Regions from separate parts of the Embleya sp. L77 genome, predicted to be linked through region 1. Evidence: predicted binding sites of a transcription regulator. Region 1 holds the regulator's gene; each other region holds the start of a gene.
The links. Region 1 encodes HrcA, which represses chaperone genes, less so after heat shock. Its sites were predicted from a motif close to TTNGCACTCNGNNNNNCNGAGTGCNAA; they were not measured.

Region 1 (7,168 bases):
CTCGATCTGCCCGAGCCGTTTTCGATGGCGCTGAGCACCGCGAGGTTCGCCTGATTCACACCCGCCGTACGAATACCCGGCCGAAGTCGCCGCCCGTGGCCAGGAGGGTGCCGTCGGTGGAGAAGGCCAGGCGGCGTACGCGTTGGTCGTCGTAGCCGGGGAGCGGGCGGCCGGACGCCTCGCGCAGGTTCGCGTCGTACACGTGCAGCGCGCCCGTGCGGTGGCCGCCGATCGCAATCCGCCGGCCGTCCGGCGAGTAGGCCCACGCGTAGCACGTGGCCCAGCCGTTCGGGTGGTGCGGGTTGGTGAAGTGCCAGGCCGGCTCGCCGGTGTCGATCGAGAGGGCGAACGGCCCGTTCACCCGCCTCTGGTTGACCAGGAGCAGGGTCTCGCTCGGATCGAAGCCGAGGTTGCCGATCTCCCAGGCGAGCGGCACCCGAGCGGTCGGGCGACCGGTCTCCACGTCCCACACCTCGACCTCGTTGGTCGGATCGTCGGTCGCGTCCCGGTGCCCGTAGACCACCCCGCGGCTGACCCGCCACACCGCCAACAACCGGCCCGAAGGCGACAGCGCGGCCCCCCGGCACTCGGTGGTCGCCGACTGCGTCGAAATCTCGAACACCTGCGTGCCGGCCGCGTCCAGGACGCGCACCCGGTCGCCGGCGTCGAACACCACGAGTCGTCGGCGGGCCGCGTCCCAGGACGGCTGCACGGTGTACGGATTGAACAGCGCATCCTCGAACTGCCGGTAACAGGCGAGCTGTTCCTCGCGCAGGGTGGTCAGGTCGAGCCGACGCGTGGCGCCGCCGACCGTGTAGACCACGGCCGTTCCCGTCGCGTCGAACAACACGCTGTCGATGCCGGTCAGCCGCTCGGCCGTCGGCACCGCGTGCACCGTGCGCCGAACCCCGGTGGCCACGTCCACGAGACGGATCGCACCGTCGTAGGCGATCAGCACCGTGTGCCCGTCCGGATGCAGATCCAGCGCCCGCGACGAGGTCTTGCCCGGCGGCATGAACTCCAGCGCCACCGGATCCTCCGCCCCGCCCAGCCGGACGAACCCGGCCCGCAGCGCCTTGCCCGCCTCCCGCCGCAGCGCGACCACGGCGGCGGCCGGGTCCGCGAACTCCTTGCGCGTCTCCCGGGCCGTCCCGTTCCCAGACCACGCGGCCCGGACGAACTCGGCGCCGGACACGCCGAATCTCCGGTACTTGGGGCCGGCCGAGTCCGGCAGCACGAGCGTGACCTGTTCCTGTCGCATCGGAGCACGCTAGCGCGGCGAACACCGCGGCCGGGAAACGGGCACCGGGCGGCCGACGCGTCTCACGCCTCGGACGGGGAAGTCACGAAATCGATCAGTTCCTCCACCTTCCCCAGCAGCGCCGGCTCCAGATCGCGGTACGAATCCACCGCCGCGAGGATGCGACGCCATGCCTGCGGCGGATCCACCGGCCAGCCGAGCGCCGCGCAGACCCCTTCCTTCCACGGCACGCCGCGCGGTACGTCCGGCCACGCCGCGATGCCCACCGACGCCGGCCGGACCGCCTGCCACACGTCGATATAGGGGTGTCCCACCACGAGCACCTGATCGCCGGTCACCTGCGCCGCGATCCGGCTCTCCTTCGAGCCGGGCACCAGGTGGTCCACCAGCACGCCCAGCCGGCGACCCGGGCCCGGCGCGAACTCGCGCACCAGCGCCGGAAGATCGTCGACGCCCTCCAGATACTCCACGACCACGCCCTCGATCCGCAGGTCGTCGCCCCACACCCGCTCGACCAACTCCGCGTCGTGCCGGCCCTCCACATAGATCCGGCCGGCCCGCGCCACCCTGGCCCGGGCGCCCCGGACCGCCACCGAACCCGACGCGGTCCGCCCGGGAGTGCGCGCGGGTCCGGGCGTACGCGGTCGGACCAGGGTGACGACCTCGCCGTCGATCAGGAACCCGCGCGGATCCAGCGGGAAGACCCGGAGCCGGCCGTGCCGATCCTCCAGGGTGACGGTGAACCCCTCCGGGGTCTTCTCCACCCGGACCACCGCACCACAGAAGCCGGTGGACGCCTCCTCCACCACCAGATCGCGTTCGGCCTCGACCTCGGGGACGGGCTTGTCCTTCTTCCATCCCGGGATCAGCGACTCGGGTCCATAGCTGCGCATGAGAGTGACGCTAGCCGGGTGACGGTGCGTCAGTCCGGTACGACGCGCCCGGCGGCGATCTCGGCCAGCAGACGGTTCTGGCGGACCACGAACTCCTCGTCCACCACCGCACCGTGTCCGGGCAGCCAGACACTCGCGTCCAGCGCCCGGACCCGGGCCAGCGAATCGCTCCACTCGGCGGCGAACGCGTCCGAGCCGAACACCGGCGGCCCGCTCTCCTCCACCATGTCGCCGGCGATCAGCACGCCGCAGTCGGGCACGTGCACGACCACATCGTGGTCGGTGTGTCCGCGGCCCGGCGCGTACAGCACCACCTCGCGCCCGCCCAGGTCCAGGGTCACCGGCTGCTCGCGGGTCACCGTGCGGGTCGGCGGCACGATCCGCGCGGCGTTCATCAGCTCCGGGTCGAAGCCGTGCGAGATGCCGCTCGCCCGGCCGGCGTCGGCGTACCGCTCCAGATAGGCCGGCAGATCCGCGTGGCCCCAGACCTCGGCGTCGGGGAAGGCGCGCAGCACCTCGTCGTTGCCGTAGCAGTGGTCGAAGTGACCGTGTGTGTTCACCACCGCGACCACCCGGTCGGGCAATCCGTGCGCGGGCAGCTCGCGGGCCAGCGAGGCCAGCAGGTCGGCGGCCTCGTGGTCGTGCGAACCTGTGTCCACGAGCAGGATCCCGTCGCGACCAGTGACGACCGCCACATTCAGTTCCAAGCCGGGCAGCCGGCGGCGCAGGACGCCCGGTGCGATCGGCTCCCAGGTGGCGTGTTTCGGCTGTTCGGCGCGTAGCATGCGTCAACCTTGGCACGGACTCGGGGGTACGGTCCGGATCGGGTGACCCGTACACTGGCACTCGGCGGGACGGAGTGCCAACCAGTGGGACGAACCACCGCCGACGGGACGCGGCAACGGGTGGAAGAACGGGTCAGGGAGGTGCGCACCATGCTCGACGATCGCAAGCAGGACGTGCTGCGTGCCATCGTGCAGGACTATGTGGCGACCCAGGAGCCGGTGGGTTCCAAGGCGCTCGCGGACCGACACAACCTCGGGGTCTCCCCGGCCACCATTCGCAACGACATGGCCGCGCTGGAGGAGGAGGGCTACATCACGCAGCCCCACACCAGCGCCGGCCGCGTGCCCACGGACAAGGGCTACCGGCTGTTCGTCGACCGGCTCGCGGGCGTCAAGCCGCTGTCGGGCGCCGAGCGCCGGGCGATCCAGACCTTCCTGGCCGGCGCGGTGGACCTGGACGACGTGGTGGGCCGGACGGTGCGGCTGCTGGCGCAGCTGACCCATCAGGTCGCCGTCGTGCAGTACCCCTCGCTGACCCGCTCGACGATCCGGCACGTCGAGTTGCTCACCCTGGCGCCCACGCGCGTGATGCTCGTGCTGATCACCAGCACGGGTCGGGTCGAGCAGCGGGTGATGGACACGCCGGGCCCGGTCGGCGAGAACCTGCTGGCCGACGTCCGCGCGCGACTGAACAGTCGGATCACCGGCAAGCGGTTCGCCGATGTGCCGTTGTTGGTCCAGGATCTCGCCGAGCCGTTCACCGCCGAGGAACGGCCGATCGTGGCGGACATCCTGGCCACCCTGCTCGACACCCTGGTCGAGCACAAGGAAGAGAAGGTCGTCCTGGCCGGGACGGCCAACCTGACCCGTTTCGGCATGGATTTCCCGAACACGATCCGCCCGGTCCTCGAAGCACTCGAGGAACACGTCGTGCTGCTGCGCCTGTTGGGTGAGGCGACCGACCCGGGCATGGTCGTGCGGATCGGACACGAGAACATGCACGAAGGACTGGCCGCGACCTCGGTGGTCGCCGTCGGATACGGCAGTGGGCAGGAAACGCTGGCGAAGCTCGGGGTGCTCGGGCCGACCCGAATGGACTACCCCGGAACGATGGGAGCGGTGCGCGCCGTGGCACGGTACGTCGGACAGATCCTCGCGGAGTCGTAGAGTTGGCTACCGATTACTACGAGGTCCTCGGGGTGCGGCGGGACGCCACCCCGGAGGAAATCAAGAAGGCCTTCCGCCGGCTCGCTCGGGAGCTGCACCCGGACGTCAATCCGGACCCGAAGACGCAGGACCGGTTCAAGGAGATCAACAACGCCTACGAGGTCCTCTCGGACCCGCAGAAGCGACAGATGTACGACCTCGGCGGCGACCCGCTGTCCTCCGGGGGCGGCGCGGGCGGTGGCTTCGGCCAGGCCGGCTTCGGCTTCAGCGACATCATGGACGCGTTCTTCGGCCAGGCCAGCCAGCGCGGACCGCGCTCGCGCACGCGCCGCGGCCAGGACGCGATGATCCGGATCGAGATCACCCTCGAAGAGGCCGCGTTCGGCACCACCCGGGAAATCCAGGTGGACACCGCCGTCACGTGCAATACCTGCAACGGCGAGGGCGCGGCCCCGGGTACCTCGGCGCAGACCTGCGACATGTGTCGCGGGCGCGGCGAGGTCAGCCAGGTCACCAAGTCCTTCCTGGGCCAGGTCATGACGTCGCGGCCGTGTCCGCAGTGTCAGGGCTTCGGCACCGTGGTCCCGCACCCGTGCCCCGAGTGCGCGGGCGACGGGCGGATCCGCGCGCGGCGCACGCTCACCGTCAAGATCCCGGCGGGCGTGGACAGCGGCACCCGGATCCAGCTCGCGGGCGAGGGCGAGGTCGGCCCCGGCGGCGGACCGGCCGGCGACCTGTACGTGGAGATCGTCGAGGTCCCGCACACCACGTTCCAGCGGCGCGGCGACGACCTGCACTGCACGGTCACCATCCCGATGACGGCGGCGTCGTTGGGCACCAAGGTGCCGTTGCAGACGCTGGACGGCACCGAGGAGATCGACATCCGCCCCGGCACCCAGTCGGGCCAGTCGATCCCGCTGCACGGCCGTGGCATCACCCACCTGCGCGGCGGCGGCCGGGGCGACCTGGTCGTGCACGTCGAGGTGCAGACGCCGAGCAAGCTCGACCCCGAGCAGGAGGAGCTGCTGCGGCGGCTCGCCAAGCTGCGCGGCGAGGAACGGCCCTCCGGCCAGTTCACGCCGGGCCAGCAGGGCCTGTTCTCCCGCCTCAAGGACGCGTTCAACGGTCGCTGAACCGATGCGCGGCATGCGCAGCGCGCACGGGTGTTCGGTGGGTGTGTCGTGATGTCCGCATGCGCCGGACGGGCCGAAATCGGCCCGTCCGGCGCATGCGGACGAATCCGCGGCGGCGCGAGTTCCGGCCGCGGACACGTCCTAGGCTTGCTCGGGTGAGGCGACCGAGCCGTCCTCCGAGCGAACGGGGAGCATGATGCCGACGACCACCGACCCCACCCGGCTGACCGCGCTGCCGATCGTGCAGGCGCCGATGGCCGGTGCGGCCGGCTTCGCCCTCGCGGCGGCGGTCATCCACTCGGGCGGGCTCGGTTTCCTGGCCGCCGGGTATCGCTCGGCCGACGCGCTGGCCGCCGAGATCGACGAACTGCGCGCGCTGATCGGCGATGCGCCGTTCGGGGTCAACGCGTTCATGCCGCACCCCGCTCCCACCCGCGCCCAGGACGAGCTCACCCGGCGCTACGCGGCGTCGCTGGCCCGGGCCGCCGCGCACTACGGCGGCACCGTCGGCACACCCGCCCCCGGCTCGGAACGCGACGACTGGGACGCCAAGCTCGCGCTGCTGCTCGCCCACCCGGTCCCGGTGGTGAGCTTCACCTTCGGCCTGCCCGACCCCGCCGCGATCACCGCGCTGCGGGCCGCCGGCACGCTGACCGTGGCCACCGTCACCACGCCCGAGGAGGCCCGCGTCGCCGCCGATGCCGGGGTCGACGCGCTGTGCGTACAGGGCGCCGAGGCGGGCGGGCACCAGGGCGGCTTCGCCAATCCGGACCACCCCGCCCCGTACGGCCTGCTCACCCTGCTCACGCTGATCGCCGCCGAGACCGAACTGCCGCTGATCGCCGCCGGCGGCCTGATGACCGGCCGGCAGATCGAGGCGGTGCGGCTCGCCGGCGCGAGTGCCGCCCAGCTGGGCACCGCCTTCCTGCGCTGCCCGGAAGCCGTCGCGCCCGCCGCGCACAAGGCCGCGCTGGCCGATCCGGCCTTCGACCGCAGCGTGCTCACCCGCGCGTTCTCCGGCCGCTGGGCCCGGGGACTGCGCAACGGTTTCGTGGCCCGTCACGAGGCCGAGGCCCCCGGGGTCTACCCCTACGTCCACCACCTGGTCTCGCCGATCCGCAAGGCCGCCGCCGCCCGGGGCGAGGCCGACGGCCTGGCCCTGTGGGCCGGTCAGGGCTGGCGCCTCGCCCGCGAGGAGCCCGCCGCCGAGGTGATCAACCGGCTCGTCGACGAGATGGCCGCCGCCCGAAAGGCACGTGCTTGAGCGCCCCCGTCTTCCTCGCCCCCGGCGACGCCATCCGGCACGGCCGGCAGGTCGTCCTGGACGGCGCCGAGGGTCGACACGCCGTCACGGTGCGCCGCCTCGTCGCCGGTGAGCCGATCGTCCTGGCCGACGGCGCCGGACTGGCCGTGCACGGCACGGTCAACCGCACCGAGGGCAAGGACACGCTCTACGTCGACGTCGACTCGCGCACCGAGGAACCCGCCCCCGCCCCCCGGATCGTGGTGGTCCAGGCACTGCCCAAGGGCGACCGCGGCGAACTCGCGGTGGAGACGATGACCGAGGTCGGCGTCGATGTGATCGTGCCCTGGGCCGCCGCCCGCTGCATCACCCAGTGGAAGGGCGAGCGCGGCGCGAAGGCGCTGGCCAAGTGGCGCTCGACCGCCCGCGAGGCGGGCAAGCAGGCCCGCCGGCTGCACCTGCCCGAGGTCACCGAGCAGATGAGCACGCGCCAGGTGGCCGCGCTGCTCGGCGCCGCCGCGTTCGCGGGCGTCCTGCACGAGTCGGCCGACGCGCCGATCGCGACCGCCGCCACGCCGACCGAGGGCGACCTGGTCCTGGTGGTCGGCCCCGAGGGCGGGGTGTCGCCGGACGAACTGGCCGCGTTCGCCGCGGCAGGCGCGAGCGCGTACCGTCTGGGCCCGACC
Region 2 (7,168 bases), 800 kb from region 1:
TGGAGGACGTGACCGACGCCGAGGTGGTCGAGGCGATGAAGCTGCTGGCCCGCACCGAGGGCATCTTCGGCGAGACCGCCGGCGGCGTGACCGTCGGCTGCCTGCGCAAACTGCTCGCGTCCGGCGCACTGGACCCGGACGCCGAGACGGTCGTGCTCAACACGGGTGACGGCCTCAAGACGTTGGACGCGGTCACGCCGACCACCGGCGCCACCGCGACCATTCGACCCACTCTGGATTCCTTCCGAAAGGCCGGCCTGGCATGAGCGTCTCCGTTCGCATCCCGACGATCCTGCGCACCTACACGGGCGGGGCGGCCGAGGTGTCCGTCGAGGGGACGACCCTCGCCGAGGTCCTGGATGCCTTGGAAAAGGATCACACCGGAATTCGCGCGCGCATCCTCGACGACGAGGGCAAGCTGCGTCGCTTTGTGAATCTGTACGTGGACGACGAGGACGTGCGCTTCGCGGACGGTCTCGCCACGGCCACCCCCGACAAGGGCACCGTTTCGATCATCCCGGCGGTCGCCGGCGGTTGCTGACGCGATAGGCCGACGGTCCCGATCTTCATCGACTCGGGCACGAAACGGAACCGAGAAATCCGCCGCCCGGAGCACCGGGCGGCGGATTTCTTCGTCACCCGGAGAGGGTGATCGTTACACGTGTTTAACCGGGTCCATTTCCCGGCTTTGGCGGCGACGCGTCGGTAAACCCGTGGTCGGGATCACACCCGTTATGTACGGAAGGTCGCTTTCCTGACGAATTGAAATACGGCTTTCCTGGCGACTCGCGAAGAATGCGGTCTTTATTCACTCGGGAATTCTCGTCCGATTGACCTGTTGCTCCGGGCATCCGTCCGGATACATTCAGCCGCGGTCGTAGCGGAAGGCCGGGTCCTTCTGGATACGAACCCGGAGCTGCGGCGTGCAGTATCCGTGAAAGGGCCAGTAACAGGGGAGTTAGGAATGGCTCAGGGCGCCGTCAAGTGGTTCAACGCGGAGAAGGGGTACGGCTTCATCGCGGTCGACGGTGGTGCGGACGTTTTCGTCCACTACAGCGCGATCCAGATGGACGGGTACCGGACGCTCGAGGAGGGGCAGCGAGTCGAGTTCGAGATCTCGCAGGGGCAGAAGGGGCCGCAGGCCGACATGGTCCGCGTCACCGCCTGAACCAGGGAGCAATCCGCTCCTCTGCTTGAAACGGTCCACACCACGGACTGCACGACACACCGCAGCACACATCTTGTCCGATCCTCCGATTCCCACCGATCCCTTGCCGGATCGTCGAATCGGGCCGATCGGTGACCGGGGCCCGGCCTTCCCGCCATGCGGGGGCCGGGCCCCGGTCGTTGTGCGCGCGGCCGCGGCGCGGGCGATCCCGCGAGGCCCGGCCGCGACGGCCCTCGCCTCGTGCGACACGCGCAGGTGCGCGCACGGACGGGTCGGGACCCGCCGTTGCGCTTGCACTCGGCATGGTCGAGTGCTAATCATTGGCGTTAGCACTCTGGATGTGAGAGTGACAGAAACGGACCGGGCCGGTGAGGCTCGGCACCCGTGAGGGAGGGATCCTCGCGGTGGTCGGGTCGTCCGTCGCGGGCGCCAGTGCGGTCCGGCACTCACCCCCGTTCTGGGAGGACTTCACCACATGGCCAAGATCATCGCGTTCAACGAGGAAGCGCGCCGCGGCCTCGAGCGCGGGATGAACCAGCTCGCCGACGCCGTCAAGGTCACGCTGGGCCCCAAGGGCCGCAACGTCGTGCTCGAGAAGAAGTGGGGTGCGCCCACCATCACCAACGATGGTGTGAGCATCGCCAAGGAGATCGAGCTCGAGGACCCGTACGAGAAGATCGGTGCCGAGCTGGTCAAGGAGGTCGCGAAGAAGACGGACGACGTCGCCGGTGACGGTACGACGACCGCGACCGTCCTCGCCCAGGCGCTCGTCCGCGAGGGCCTGCGCAACGTGGCCGCCGGCGCGAACCCGATGGCTCTCAAGCGTGGCATCGAGAAGGCCGTCGAGGCCGTCTCCGAGCAGCTGCTCGCGCTCGCCAAGGACGTCGAGACGAAGGAGCAGATCGCCTCCACCGCCTCGATCTCCGCTGCTGACCCCCTGATCGGCGAGATGATCGCCGAGGCCATGGACAAGGTCGGCAAGGAAGGCGTCATCACCGTCGAGGAGAGCAACACCTTCGGTCTCGAGCTCGAGCTCACCGAGGGCATGCGCTTCGACAAGGGCTACATCTCGCCGTACTTCGCGACCGACATGGAGCGCATGGAGGCCGTCCTCGAAGACGCCTACGTGCTCATCGTCAACTCGAAGATCACCTCGGTGAAGGACCTCCTCCCGCTGCTGGAGAAGGTCATGCAGTCGGGCAAGCCGCTCATGATCATCTCCGAGGACGTCGAGGGCGAGGCCCTGGCCACGCTCGTCGTCAACAAGATCCGCGGCACCTTCAAGTCCGTCGCCGTCAAGGCCCCGGGCTTCGGCGACCGTCGCAAGGCCATGCTCGGCGACATCGCCATCCTCACCGGTGGCCAGGTCATCTCCGAGGAGGTCGGCCTCAAGCTCGACACCGCGGGTCTCGAACTCCTCGGCCGCGCCCGCAAGGTCGTCGTCACCAAGGACGAGACCACCATCGTCGACGGCGCCGGTGACTCGGACCAGGTCGCGGGTCGGGTCAACCAGATCCGCGCCGAGATCGAGAACTCGGACTCGGACTACGACCGCGAGAAGCTCCAGGAGCGCCTCGCGAAGCTGGCCGGCGGCGTGGCCGTGATCAAGGCCGGTGCCGCGACCGAGGTCGAGCTCAAGGAGCGCAAGCACCGCATCGAGGACGCGGTGCGCAACGCGAAGGCCGCCGTCGAGGAGGGCATCGTCGCCGGTGGTGGCGTGGCCCTGCTCCAGGCGTCCACCATCGCGTTCGACAAGCTCGAGCTGGACGGCGACGAGGCCACCGGCGCGAACATCGTGCGCCTGGCCGTCGAGGCCCCGCTCAAGCAGATCGCGGTCAACGCCGGCCTCGAGGGCGGCGTGGTTGTGGAGAAGGTGCGCAACCTGACCCCGGGTCACGGCCTCAACGCCGCGACCGGCGAGTACGTGGACCTCATCGCCGAGGGCATCATCGACCCGGCGAAGGTCACCCGTTCCGCGCTGCAGAACGCCGCGTCGATCGCCGCGCTGTTCCTGACCACCGAGGCCGTCATCGCCGACAAGCCGGAGAAGAACGCCGCTCCGGCCGGCGGCGGCGCCCCGGACATGGGCGGCATGGACTTCTGATCCACTGAGGATCGGCAGACCCGCACGGTCTTGACGCGAGAGGCGGTCCCCTTCGGGGGCCGCCTCTTTCGCGTTTCCGCGTGTTCGAGCCTTGTTCGCTCGTTCGAGTGGCGATGGCGACTTACCCTGAAACGGTCTCCGGGCGGCCGTAGCGTCGTTCTCGTACGACATGGATCGAGGTGGGCGAGGTGGACGAGTTGACCGCACCCGTGATCGAAGTGAGCACCGCCTGGCGCGACATCGTGACCATGTGGAAGGAATTGGAGGCGCCCGAAGGCTGGCGCGCCGAGTTCGACGGAGAGAACATCACGATATCGCCGCCTCCGGGACACAGGCACGAATTGATCGCGGACGACCTCCATTGGCAGCTGGCCGGGCCGCCCCCGAAGGATGCGGTGCCTTTCAGCATCTCGGCGTGGAGATCATGTCGGTCGGCCGGCTGTGTATTCCCGACCTGGTGGTGGTGGCACGGGAAGACGTCGCCACGCCGACTCCGGCGGATCGGGTTCTTCTCGTCGCCGAGATCACCTCCCCGAGCAACGCGGGCACCGATCGTGTCGACAAGCTGCGGGCATACGCACACGGGCCGATTCCGCTCTACCTGCTCGTCGATCGCTGGGACAAGGACGGCCCGGCGGCGACGTTGTACTCCGAGCCGGACGGCAAGGTCTACCAGCGCATCCAGCGCGTCGATTTCGGCGGATCGGTCGCCATCCCCGGGCCCTTCGGTATCGAACTGGACACCTCGGACTTTCCCCCGAGGTAATAATCGCCGGCATCGGCGGCCGCTCGCTCGTAGGCTCGTGGTGCGACTTCGGGAACTACGTGTTCCTTCTGTCTTGGCGTACAAGCGCTTTTGGGTGCTTGGGGTTCGAATCCCTATCCGGGACCCGTGACCTGCCCGAAGTCGCGTGCCATTGCACCCGGGGAACTGCGCGTTCGTACAGAACCGTTTCCCAAAGGGTTGGAAGCGGTCCCGGCGGAGGGGTCTTCGGACCCCGGTGAAACTCGGACCACACCGGACCCGCGACCTGCCCCGGGTGCCCACGGGGGAGCCTTCCGATGACCGAGATCACCCGCGCCCTGAGCGCCGACAATCCGGCCCGCGCCGAGGCCGCCGCCACCGTCGTCCGCTTCCTGGACGTCGCCGTGGCCGCGACCGGACGGGCCTCCTTCTACAACACCCGCGCCGAGCAGCTCACCCTCGAAGAGGACGCGCACCGCGCGATGGCCGCGCTGGACCGACGGCTGTACGCAGGTCTCGTGTGCTCCCCCGGAGCCACCGACCGCAGCCGGCAGCTGGGCGTGCTGCACCTGCTGGACACACCCGCGCAGCAGGACGACGGCACCGCCGTGTACGACGCGGTCGCCGCGCTGACCGTGCCGCGTCGGCTCAAGCTGTTCGGCCTGCTGGCCGAGCGGCGGGTGAACAACGCGCGGGTGCGCCGGCTGATCCTGCGCTCCGTGCTCGGCTCCGCTTCGCTGGAGTTGTGGTCGGTGCGCTACCGGGACAAGCTCGCCGCCGCGCTGCGGCACGCGTGGGGTCTGCGGCTGAGCGGCATCCTGCGCTCGATCCTGACCAAGCGGCTCGCCGGTGCGGAGCTGAATCCGAAGGAACACCGCATCGTGGCCCGCGAGATCGACCGCTGGGCGGCCGATCCGGCCGTCGCGCGCGAGTGCGTCGCGTTCGTGCTCGGCGCCGACGGCCCGTACACGCTGCCGCTCCCGGCCGCGTATCGAGCCGCCCGCACCGACCTGGACGCGGGCGCGGCGCTGCCGCTGGAGACGCTCGAAGGGCTGCGCGGCCGATTCCACCCGGACGAGAAGCCCGCGCGCGTCCTGGAGCTGACCGCCGATCGGCTGACCGTCGGCCAGCGGCTCGCCGGGCAGCGGCAGGCCGAGCGCGCGGGCGTCGAGGTCGAGGTCGACCTCGACCGCTACGACGCGGTCCGGCTGTACCTCTACGCGTTCGCGACCGGGATGACCGACGAGGTCGCCGCGGCGCTGGATCGGCGGGCCGCGGCCGGTGCCGCCGGGCTCGACCTGGCCGGCCGCCGGATCGCCCTGGTGCTGGACGGGTCCGCCTCGATGCGCGGCGGCACCGATCAGCCGCTGCGGCCGATCGCGACCGTGCTCGCGCTGCGCGACGCGTTGCGGGCGGCGGCGGGCGAGTGCCACGACGTGTGGATCGGCGGCGTCCCGGACGGCCGACTGGTCCGGCCAGCCGGGGCCACCGCGGCAGCCGAGGCCCTGGTCGCCGCGCTGCGCACCGGCGCCGAGCTGATCGTGGTGATCGGCGACGGCTACGAGAACGCACCCGCCGGGCGCTTCGCGCAGGTGCTCGACGCGGCCCGCACGCTGGGCATCGCGGTGCCCGCGGTCCAGCTCTCGCCCGTGCTCGCGGCCGAGGCGGCCGGACTGCGCGGCTACGCGCCGGACCTGCCGCTCGCTCCCGTCCACCGTCCCGAGGCTCTCGAACTCGCCTGGTGCCGGCTGATGTTGACCATCGATCCGGCCACCGCCGTACCCGCCCTGCTGCGCCTGGCCCACCTGGAGGTGACCGGATGAACACCATCGCCCCTGCCCCGCTGCCGATCGGCGAGCTGCTGGCCGGCTGCACCCTCGGCCGGGTGCAGAGCGTCGGCCGGATGCAGGTGCTGCCGCTGCTCGGCGACGCGTGCGACGCACCCGCCGTCGCACTCCCGACCGACCTGTGGATCGGTACGAGCGGCTACGGCACACTCACCTTCGTCAACCACACGCCGCACGTCGCGCTGGTCCCGTGTCACCTCGCGGTGATCGTCGAGCACAGCGCGCAGGACCACGCGATGCCGCGGGCCGCCCTGGTCGAGCCCTCGGACCGGCTCGCCTTCGACGCGGCGATGTGCGTCCAGCAGACCCAGGCCGGGCTGATCGCCGAGGCCGCACAGCCGCTCGCCGTGTTGCCGCTCGCGCTGCGTGCCGCCGCCTCGGCGAGTGCGGACGCGGACGGGTACAGCCGGTTGTGGTCGGCCGTCCAGCGGTTCAACGCGTCCTCCGGCCTCGCCGAGACCGGCAACCTGGTGCTGTTCCTGAAGCATTTCGCCTTGGAGCTCGAACGTTTCGTCGCCGAGTTCGAGTGCGTCGAGGACCAGGTGGGCGCGGTGGTGCTGCTCGACGGCGAGATCGCCGGGATCGAGCGGGCGCCCTCGCGGGCGTACTGGTCGGCGATGTGGGAGCCGCTGATCAGGTTCTGCTACGGCGCGGAGGCGGTCCGCTACGGTCTGCACGACCCGGGCGATCCGCCGCCGAGCCGCACGGTGCTGAACCTGCCCGGCGGCGACGGCGCGGCGGCCGGCGATCCGTACGACGTGCTCGCCGCGGCGCTGCGGGCCGCCGACGCCGAGGAGCAGCGGCGCGCCGAGCGCACGCTGGACGACGCCGGCGCCCACCCGGTGGCGCTGGCCCCGGAGCACTCGCACGCCGGTGTCACGGTGGGTCGGGCCGAGAGCGAGCGGTTGGTCGGCGCCTATGCGACGGGTGGCGACCGGCCGATCTACGCGTCGTTGACCGCACGTTCGTTCGGCGGCTGAGTCGGGGCGAGGCCGCCGAGCGGGGCGATCACCTCGGCGTCGCGTTCGCAGACCCAGTGCGGGTCCTCGCCGAGTTCGGGTTCGAGGTAGAGCGGGTGGTCGTCGTGCCGCGGGCACGGCGGCCACACCGTGCCCTGTTCGGTCAGCGCCTCCTGGACGTCCTGCCCGATCAGTCCGGGGACGTACGCGGCGCCGTCGGGCCACTGCTCGACCCACCACTTGCGCTCGACCAGGGCGTGCTCGACCACGGTCACGGTCTCGGGGGTCTCGACGCCGTGCGTGCGCAGGTCGGCCAGGACCAGGGCGCGGGCGGTCAACAGGGCG
Region 3 (7,168 bases), 2.2 Mb from region 1:
CATGATGCGGGACCTGCGGATCCCGGTGTCGATGTTCCTCAACGACACCTACGTGCGGCAGGACCCGGAATACTTCCGCAAGCTCCAGGCGCTGGGCGCCACGGTGCAGAACCACACGCTGTCCCACCCCGACCTCAAGACCCTGAGCGCGGACGCGCAGAAGCACCAGATCTGCGGACAGCAGGACCGGCTCGCCGAGATCTACGGCAAGCGTCCGACGCTGTTCCGCCCGCCCTACGGCAACTGGAACGCGACCACGCAGACGGTGGCCGGCGGCTGCGGCGGGATCGACGCCATCGTGAAGTGGCAGGAGTCGATGCAGATCAACGACATGCAGTACGTCGGGGAGAAGAAGCTGCACCCGGGCGACATCATCCTGGCCCACTTCCGCGGGCCGAGTGAACTCAAGGGCACCACGATGACCGAGATGTTCGGCAACATGCTGCGCAAGATCCAGGCCCAGGGCTACACGATCGCGCGCCTGGAGGACTACATCGGCTAGCTGGGTCTGGCCCGGCGGTCCCGGCGTTCCCGGCGGTCCCGGGTGATCCAGCGCGATCCCGGGCGGATCCCGGTGGGGCCGCAGGACGGGCGGAAGGCCGCCCGCTCATCCCGTCGCCACCGGTTGCCCGATCAGCATCGTGGGAGCGCCCGCCACCCGGGTCAGCAGCACCGTGGCCGCGTTCGGGCCGGTCGGCCTGACCCGGCGGCGGACCTCCTCCGGCTCGACCGCCGAGCCGCGCTTCTTGACCGTGAGGTTGCCGACGCCGCGCTCACGCAACAGCGCCTTGAGCCGCTTCAGGTTGAACGGCAGCACGTCGGTGATCTCGTACACGCTCGCGAACTCCGTGCCCACCAGCCGGTCCGAGGTCAGGTACGCGATCGTCTCGTCCACCAGGTTGCCGTCCACCAACTCGCCGACCTCGGACACCAGGTGCGCCCGGATCACCGCGCCGTCCGGCTCGTAGAGGTAACGGCGGATCGGGCCCACCGGCGCCGGGCGGGCCCGGCCCGAGGTCAGCGCCGCGCCGCCGGGCAGCACGGTGGCGCGCAGGGCGGTGTGCGCGAGCCGGCCCCACCACAGCACCGCCTCCTTGACGTCGCCGCGATCGGAGACCCATTCGGCCTCCATGCCCGCGGGCACGATCTCGTGCGGGATGCCCGGCGCGACCTTGGCCGCGCCGCAGGGCACCCGGGCGGCGAGGGTGGTCAGGAACGAGAACGGCGGCGAGTAGGCCTCCGGGTCGAAGGTGCGTCCGCGTGCGGTGCGCCGGGCCGGGTCGATCAGGGCCGCGTCGTAACCGTCGAGGTCCACCTCGGTCACGTCCGCGCACTCGACCGTGAGCAGCCGCGCCAGGCCCAGCGCCTCGGCGTTGGCCCGGGCCACCGCGCAGGTCAGCGGGTCCAGGTCGACCGCGTGTACGGCGATCCCGGCGCGGGCCAGCGCGAGCGCGTCGCCGCCGATGCCGCAGCACAGGTCCACCGCCCGGTCGATGCCGCCGGCCGCGACCAGCCGGGCGGCCCGGTGCTCGGCCACCGAGGTACGGGTGGACTGTTCCAGCCCGTTGGGGGTGAAGTACATCCGCGCCGCGTCCGCGCCGAACTTGGCCCGCCCGCGCTGCCGCAGCCGGGACTGGGTGAGCGCGGCGGCCACCAGCTCGGGCGGGTGTTCCCGACGCAGCCGGGTGGCCAGCGCCAACTCGTCGCCGACCGCGTGGTCGGCGAGCAGATCCAGCAGCGAACGGCCCTCGTCGGTGAGCAGCGCGGTGAAAGCTTCGGTGTGCACGCGGTCATTCTCGCCGAGCACGTCGGCCCGCCGATTCGATGGCCACCGGTATGAACAATGCGATCCGACGCGCTGAATCTGGCACTCTGGTTGACGGAGTGCTAACCGCCACCTAGTGTCTGTGCTGGCACTCTCCCCATGAGTGTGCCAGTGCGATACGAGCAGGTCCGGCACCCGCGACGACGGATCTGTCCCATCGCCGACAGACATTTTTCCGTGAGATCTCCGAAGGGGGAGGTCGCATCGTGACGACCGCCAACACCAAGGTTGCCATCAAGCCGCTCGAGGACCGCATCGTGGTTCAGACGCTTGAGGCCGAGCAGACCACCGCGTCGGGTCTCGTGATCCCGGACACCGCCAAGGAGAAGCCCCAGGAGGGCGTCGTCCTGGCCGTGGGCCCGGGTCGTTTCGAGGACGGTCAGCGTCTGCCGCTCGACGTGAGCGTCGGTGACACCGTGCTGTACAGCAAGTACGGCGGCACCGAGGTGAAGTACAACGGCGAGGAATACCTCGTTCTCTCGGCCCGCGACGTGCTCGCGATCATCGAGAAGTGACATCGCGCTGACGCGCCGGAACCGGTGACGGTTCGACGACCCCGCCCCGGATCGCCCTGCCCTCGCGGCCGGTGGACCCGGGGCGGAGTCGGTTGTACGACGTCGACTAGCAACCTTTAAGGACGAAGACCCTCATGGCGAAGATCCTCCAGTTCGACGAGAAGGCCCGACGGTCGCTGGAGCGCGGCGTCAACGCGCTGGCCGACACCGTCAAGGTCACGCTCGGCCCGAAGGGCCGCAACGTCGTGATCGACAAGAAGTTCGGTGCCCCGACCATCACCAACGACGGCGTGACGATCGCCCGTGAGGTGGAGCTCGAGGACCCGTACGAGAACCTCGGCGCGCAGCTGGCCAAGGAAGTCGCGACCAAGACCAACGACATCGCGGGTGACGGCACCACCACCGCGACGGTGCTCGCCCAGGCGCTGGTGCGCGAGGGTCTGCGCAACGTGGCCGCCGGTGCGGCCCCGATGGACCTGAAGAAGGGCATCGACCTCGCCGTTGCCGCGGTGTCCGAGCAGCTGCTCAAGACCGCCCGCGCGATCGACGGCAAGGACGACATCGCCGCCGTCGCCGCGCTCTCGGCGCAGGACAAGCAGATCGGCGAGCTGATCGCCGAGGCCATGGACAAGGTCGGCAAGGACGGTGTGATCACCGTCGAGGAGGCCCAGACCATGGGTCTGGAGCTGGAGTTCGCCGAGGGTCTCCAGTTCGACAAGGGCTACCTGTCGCCGTACATGGTCACCGACCAGGAGCGTATGGAGGCCGTCCTCGACGACCCGTACATCCTGATCCACCAGGGCAAGATCTCGGCCATCGCCGAGCTGCTCCCGCTGCTCGAGAAGATCATCCAGGCCGGCGCGTCCAAGCCGCTGCTGATCGTCGCCGAGGACGTCGACGGCGAGGCACTGTCGACCCTGGTCGTGAACAAGATCCGCGGCACGTTCAACGCCGTCGCGGTCAAGGCCCCGGGCTTCGGCGACCGCCGCAAGGCGATGCTGGAGGACATGGCGATCCTGACCGGCGGTCAGGTCATCGCCCCCGAGGTCGGCCTCAAGCTCGACCAGGTCGGCCTGGAGGTGCTGGGCAGCGCCCGTCGCATCACCATCACCAAGGACGCGACCACCCTGGTGGACGGCGCCGGCGACGCCGCCGCGATCGCCGACCGGGTCAAGCAGATCAAGCGCGAGATCGACGACACCGACTCCGACTGGGACCGCGAGAAGCTCCAAGAGCGCCTCGCGAAGCTGGCCGGCGGCGTGTGCGTGATCCGCGTGGGCGCGGCCACCGAGGTCGAGCTCAAGGAGAAGAAGCACCGTCTCGAGGACGCGGTCTCCGCGACCCGCGCGGCCATCGAGGAGGGCATCGTCGCCGGCGGCGGCACCGCCCTGGTGCACGCCGTCTCCGTGCTCGCCGACAACCTCGGCCAGACCGGCGACATCGCGACCGGCGTCTCGGTCGTGCGCCGCGCCGCGGTCGAGCCGCTGCGCTGGATCGCCGAGAACGCGGGCCTCGAGGGCTACGTGATCGTCAACAAGGTGCAGGAGCTCGGCGTCGGGCACGGCTTCAACGCCGCCACCGGCGAGTACGGCAACCTGGTCGACTCGGGCGTCATCGACCCGGTCAAGGTGACCCGTTCCGCGCTGCAGAACGCCGCGTCGATCGCGTCGCTGCTGCTCACGACCGAGACCCTGGTCGTCGAGAAGCCGGCCGAGGAGGAGCCCGCCGCGCACAGCCACGGCGGCCACGGCCACTCGCACTAGTTTCATCCGCGACACCCCCGACGGGCCCGACCGCTTTTCAGCGGTCGGGCCCGTCGGCCTTTCCGGTGCCGGCCCGATCTGCGAGAGTGCCCGGAGCCGTTAACTGACGGTCCGTCAGAAGCCTGGTCGGGCGACTGTCGTCGAGCGCCGTCGGTCGAGCACCATCGAAGGAGAAGCATGGGTACCTACGCGATCACCGGCGCGGCCTCGGGCCTGGGCGCCGCCACCAAGGCCCGGCTGGAGGCGGACGGTCACCGGGTGATCGGCGTCGACCTGCACGACGCCGACGTCGAGGTGGACCTGAGCACCGCCGAGGGCCGCACCGAGGCGATCACGAAGGTCACCGAGCTGTCCGGCGGCGTGCTCGACGGCTTCGTGCCGTTCGCCGGGCTGGCGGCGGCCACCGGGCGCTCGGGCGGCCTGCTGGTGGCGGTGAACTACTTCGGCGCGATCGCCCTGCTGGAGGGGCTGCGCCCGCTGCTGGCGGCCGGGACGAACGCGTCCGTCGTGCTGATCAGCTCCAACTCCACGACGGCCCAGCCGAACTGGCCGGTCGAGGTGGCCGAGCTGTGTCTGGCGGGCGACGAGGCCGGCGCGGCGAAGGCCACCGAGGCGTTCGGCGAACTCGCCGCGCTGCAGGCCTATCCGGCGAGCAAGGCCGCGCTCGCGTGGTACGCGCGGACCAGGTGCGCCGAGTACATCGCGGACGGGATCCGGCTGAACGCCATCGCGCCGGGCCTGATCGAGACCCCGATGACGGCCGAGGGGCGCAAGGACCCGCTGACGGCCGAGGGCATGGAGATGTTCCTGAGCACGATCCCGGCCGGCCGGGGCGGCCGACCCGAGGAGATCGCCGCGCTGGTGGCGTTCCTGCTCGGCGGCGAATCGACGTTCTTCGTCGGCTCGGTGGTCTTCTGCGACGGCGGCACCGACGCGGCGTTCCGCGGCAAGGACTGGCCGAAGGTGTGGGAGATGGACATGTCCGCGTTCGGGTAGCCGACCGGCCGGCCGCACCTGGTGACACGTGCGTGACGAAGCTCGGCGGCCGGCCCCCGATCGGGGGCCGGCCGCCGAGCTTCGTTCGGTGGTGGCCTTCGATGTCTCAGTGCCTCAGCGCCTCGGTCCCGCGGTGCGCCCCGGCTGCCGCCGCCCGCTCCGCGGCGACCCCGTGCCGGCGGTCGCTGTCGAGTTCGACCCGTTCGTCCTCGGTGAGCCCGCCCCATACGCCATACGGCTCGCGCACCTTGAGGGCGTGCGTGGCGCACTGGCGACGGACCGGGCACCGCATGCAAACTTCCTTGGCCGAAGCCTCTCGGGCGACCCTGGCGGCGCCTCGCTCGCCTTCGGGATGGAAGAACAGTGCGCTGTCGACTCCGCGACAGGCTGCCGAGAGCTGCCAGTCCCACAGATCGGCGTTGGGGCCGGGGAGTCGCGAGAAATCAGCCATGACTCGTCCCTCTTGCTTATCGCGTACGAGTTGTCGGTGAGCAGGGTTGCCACCTCGGGTGCAGACCGTGCAGAACAGTCGTGATCAAGCGATCAGAAGTAGGTGCGACTGTGTCACGAATTGATCAGTTCCAATCCTAATTCCCACTTATGCACCTAAAGCAGAAAAAATTACTCACTCTGGTGGCGTAGAGGGGCATAGGGGGGCGTGAGTGGGCGCAAAACGGCGGGATTCGGAGCGGGGACGCCGTGGAATGTGACGGTGGGTGCGCGAGGGATCACCCCTGCGTGTCCTCGGGGTTGGTCGTGTCGTTGTCGTAACGGCGGAGCGGAACTCCCCCCGTAACCCTTTCGAGTGATGCTCGTTGGGGTGGGTGAAGCGGTTGGCGACGAAGGCGGTCGGGGTCGAACCCCGTGCACCGTCCTTCGGGCCGCCGCAAAGGAAACGGTACGTACAGGCGTGGAGGCTCAACGTGACGCGGATCCACTGCGGAGGCCGGCGATGACGACCGTCCTGGTCTGCGACGATTCCCCGCTGGTCCGGGAGACCCTGCGGCGGGCGGTGGCCACGGTCCCCGGCGTCGAGAGGGTGACGACGGCCACGAGCGGCGAGGAGGTACTGCGGCGCTGGGGCGCGGAGCGGTCCGATCTCGTCCTCATGGACGTGCGGATGCCCGGGCTCGGCGGCGTCGAGGCGGTGCGCCGCCTCCTGGCCGGCGACCCCGGCGCACGGGTGATCATGCTGACGATGGCCGAGGACCTGGACGGTGTGGCCCTCGCGGTCGCCGCCGGGGCTCGGGGATATCTGCACAAGGACGCGTCGCGCGCGGAACTGCGCGCGACCGTCTCCCAGGCGCTCGCCGATCCGACCTGGCGGCTCGCACCCCGGCGACTGCGCTCGCCGGACATGGGCGTGGCGCCGACCCTGACGGCACGTGAGATCCAGGTGCTCGAAGGCATGAGCCACGGGCGCAGCAACGCCGAGATCGGGCGTGAGCTGTTTCTGTCCGAGGACACGGTCAAGACCCACGCACGCCGGCTGTTCAAGAAGCTGGGCGCATCCGACCGGGCCCATGCGGTCGCGCTCGGATTCCGGTGGGGACTCGTGCGATGACGCACGCACGCGAGGACTCCTCCGGCCGTGGGGGCCCGGGGGGTTGCTCCCCGGGTGGGCACGGTCGGTGGGGACTTGTGCGATGACGCGCGTGCCGGCGGGCCCCGACGGGCGAGGGTCCGTGCGGTGATTGCCGTTGCCCGGGGGGCCGGATGAGTCCCCCGGGTCGGCATGGCCGCGATTCGGTCGCCGATCCCTGCATACTGAATGGCATGGGTGGGACCCCCGAGCGAATGCCGGACGAGCCGTACGAAGCACACGCGCAGGCCGACGACGGCATGCGTGCCGTCGTGGTTCGCGCGGTCCGAGGGGACGTGCAGGCGACCGACGAACTGCTCGCGTACGTCCGACCACTGGTGTTGCGCTACTGCCGGGCCCGGCTGGGTCGGGTCTCCGGCGCCGAACACGCGGCGGACGACGCCGCGCAGGAGGTCTGCCTGGCGGTGCTGTCGGCACTGCCGCGCTATCGCGACGAGGGCCGTCCGTTCGAGGCGTTCGTGTTCGG

Region 2: a site for HrcA is predicted at 1,459-1,485, ahead of groL (chaperonin GroEL). Genes of this name have one in related genera too.
Region 3: a site for HrcA is predicted at 1,865-1,891, ahead of groES (co-chaperone GroES). Genes of this name have one in related genera too.

What each region holds. Positions count from the first base shown of each region.
Region 1 covers NZ_CM145709.1:4,745,289-4,752,456, forward strand. Annotated here, with positions in the region: gene ACZOOI_RS20360 (hypothetical protein) at 1-54, shown strand, start outside; gene ACZOOI_RS20365 (WD40 repeat domain-containing protein) at 56-1,261, opposite strand; gene ACZOOI_RS20370 (DUF3097 domain-containing protein) at 1,324-2,154, opposite strand; gene ACZOOI_RS20375 (MBL fold metallo-hydrolase) at 2,184-2,939, opposite strand; gene hrcA (heat-inducible transcriptional repressor HrcA) at 3,090-4,106, shown strand; gene dnaJ (molecular chaperone DnaJ) at 4,109-5,239, shown strand; gene ACZOOI_RS20390 (NAD(P)H-dependent flavin oxidoreductase) at 5,436-6,503, shown strand; gene ACZOOI_RS20395 (16S rRNA (uracil(1498)-N(3))-methyltransferase) at 6,500-7,168, shown strand, end outside.
Region 2 covers NZ_CM145709.1:3,941,724-3,948,891, reverse strand. Annotated here, with positions in the region: gene thrC (threonine synthase) at 1-266, shown strand, start outside; gene ACZOOI_RS16915 (MoaD/ThiS family protein) at 263-541, shown strand; gene ACZOOI_RS16910 (cold-shock protein) at 965-1,168, shown strand; gene groL (chaperonin GroEL) at 1,644-3,272, shown strand; gene ACZOOI_RS16900 (Uma2 family endonuclease) at 3,442-4,038, shown strand; gene ACZOOI_RS16895 (hypothetical protein) at 4,335-5,840, shown strand; gene ACZOOI_RS16890 (ARPP-1 family domain-containing protein) at 5,837-6,844, shown strand; gene ACZOOI_RS16885 (hypothetical protein) at 6,808-7,168, opposite strand, start outside.
Region 3 covers NZ_CM145709.1:2,555,014-2,562,181, reverse strand. Annotated here, with positions in the region: gene ACZOOI_RS10495 (polysaccharide deacetylase family protein) at 1-502, shown strand, start outside; gene ACZOOI_RS10490 (THUMP-like domain-containing protein) at 608-1,786, opposite strand; gene groES (co-chaperone GroES) at 2,032-2,340, shown strand; gene groL (chaperonin GroEL) at 2,475-4,103, shown strand; gene ACZOOI_RS10475 (SDR family oxidoreductase) at 4,281-5,099, shown strand; gene ACZOOI_RS10470 (WhiB family transcriptional regulator) at 5,206-5,550, opposite strand; gene ACZOOI_RS10465 (response regulator transcription factor) at 6,052-6,663, shown strand; gene shbA (RNA polymerase sigma factor ShbA) at 6,897-7,168, shown strand, end outside.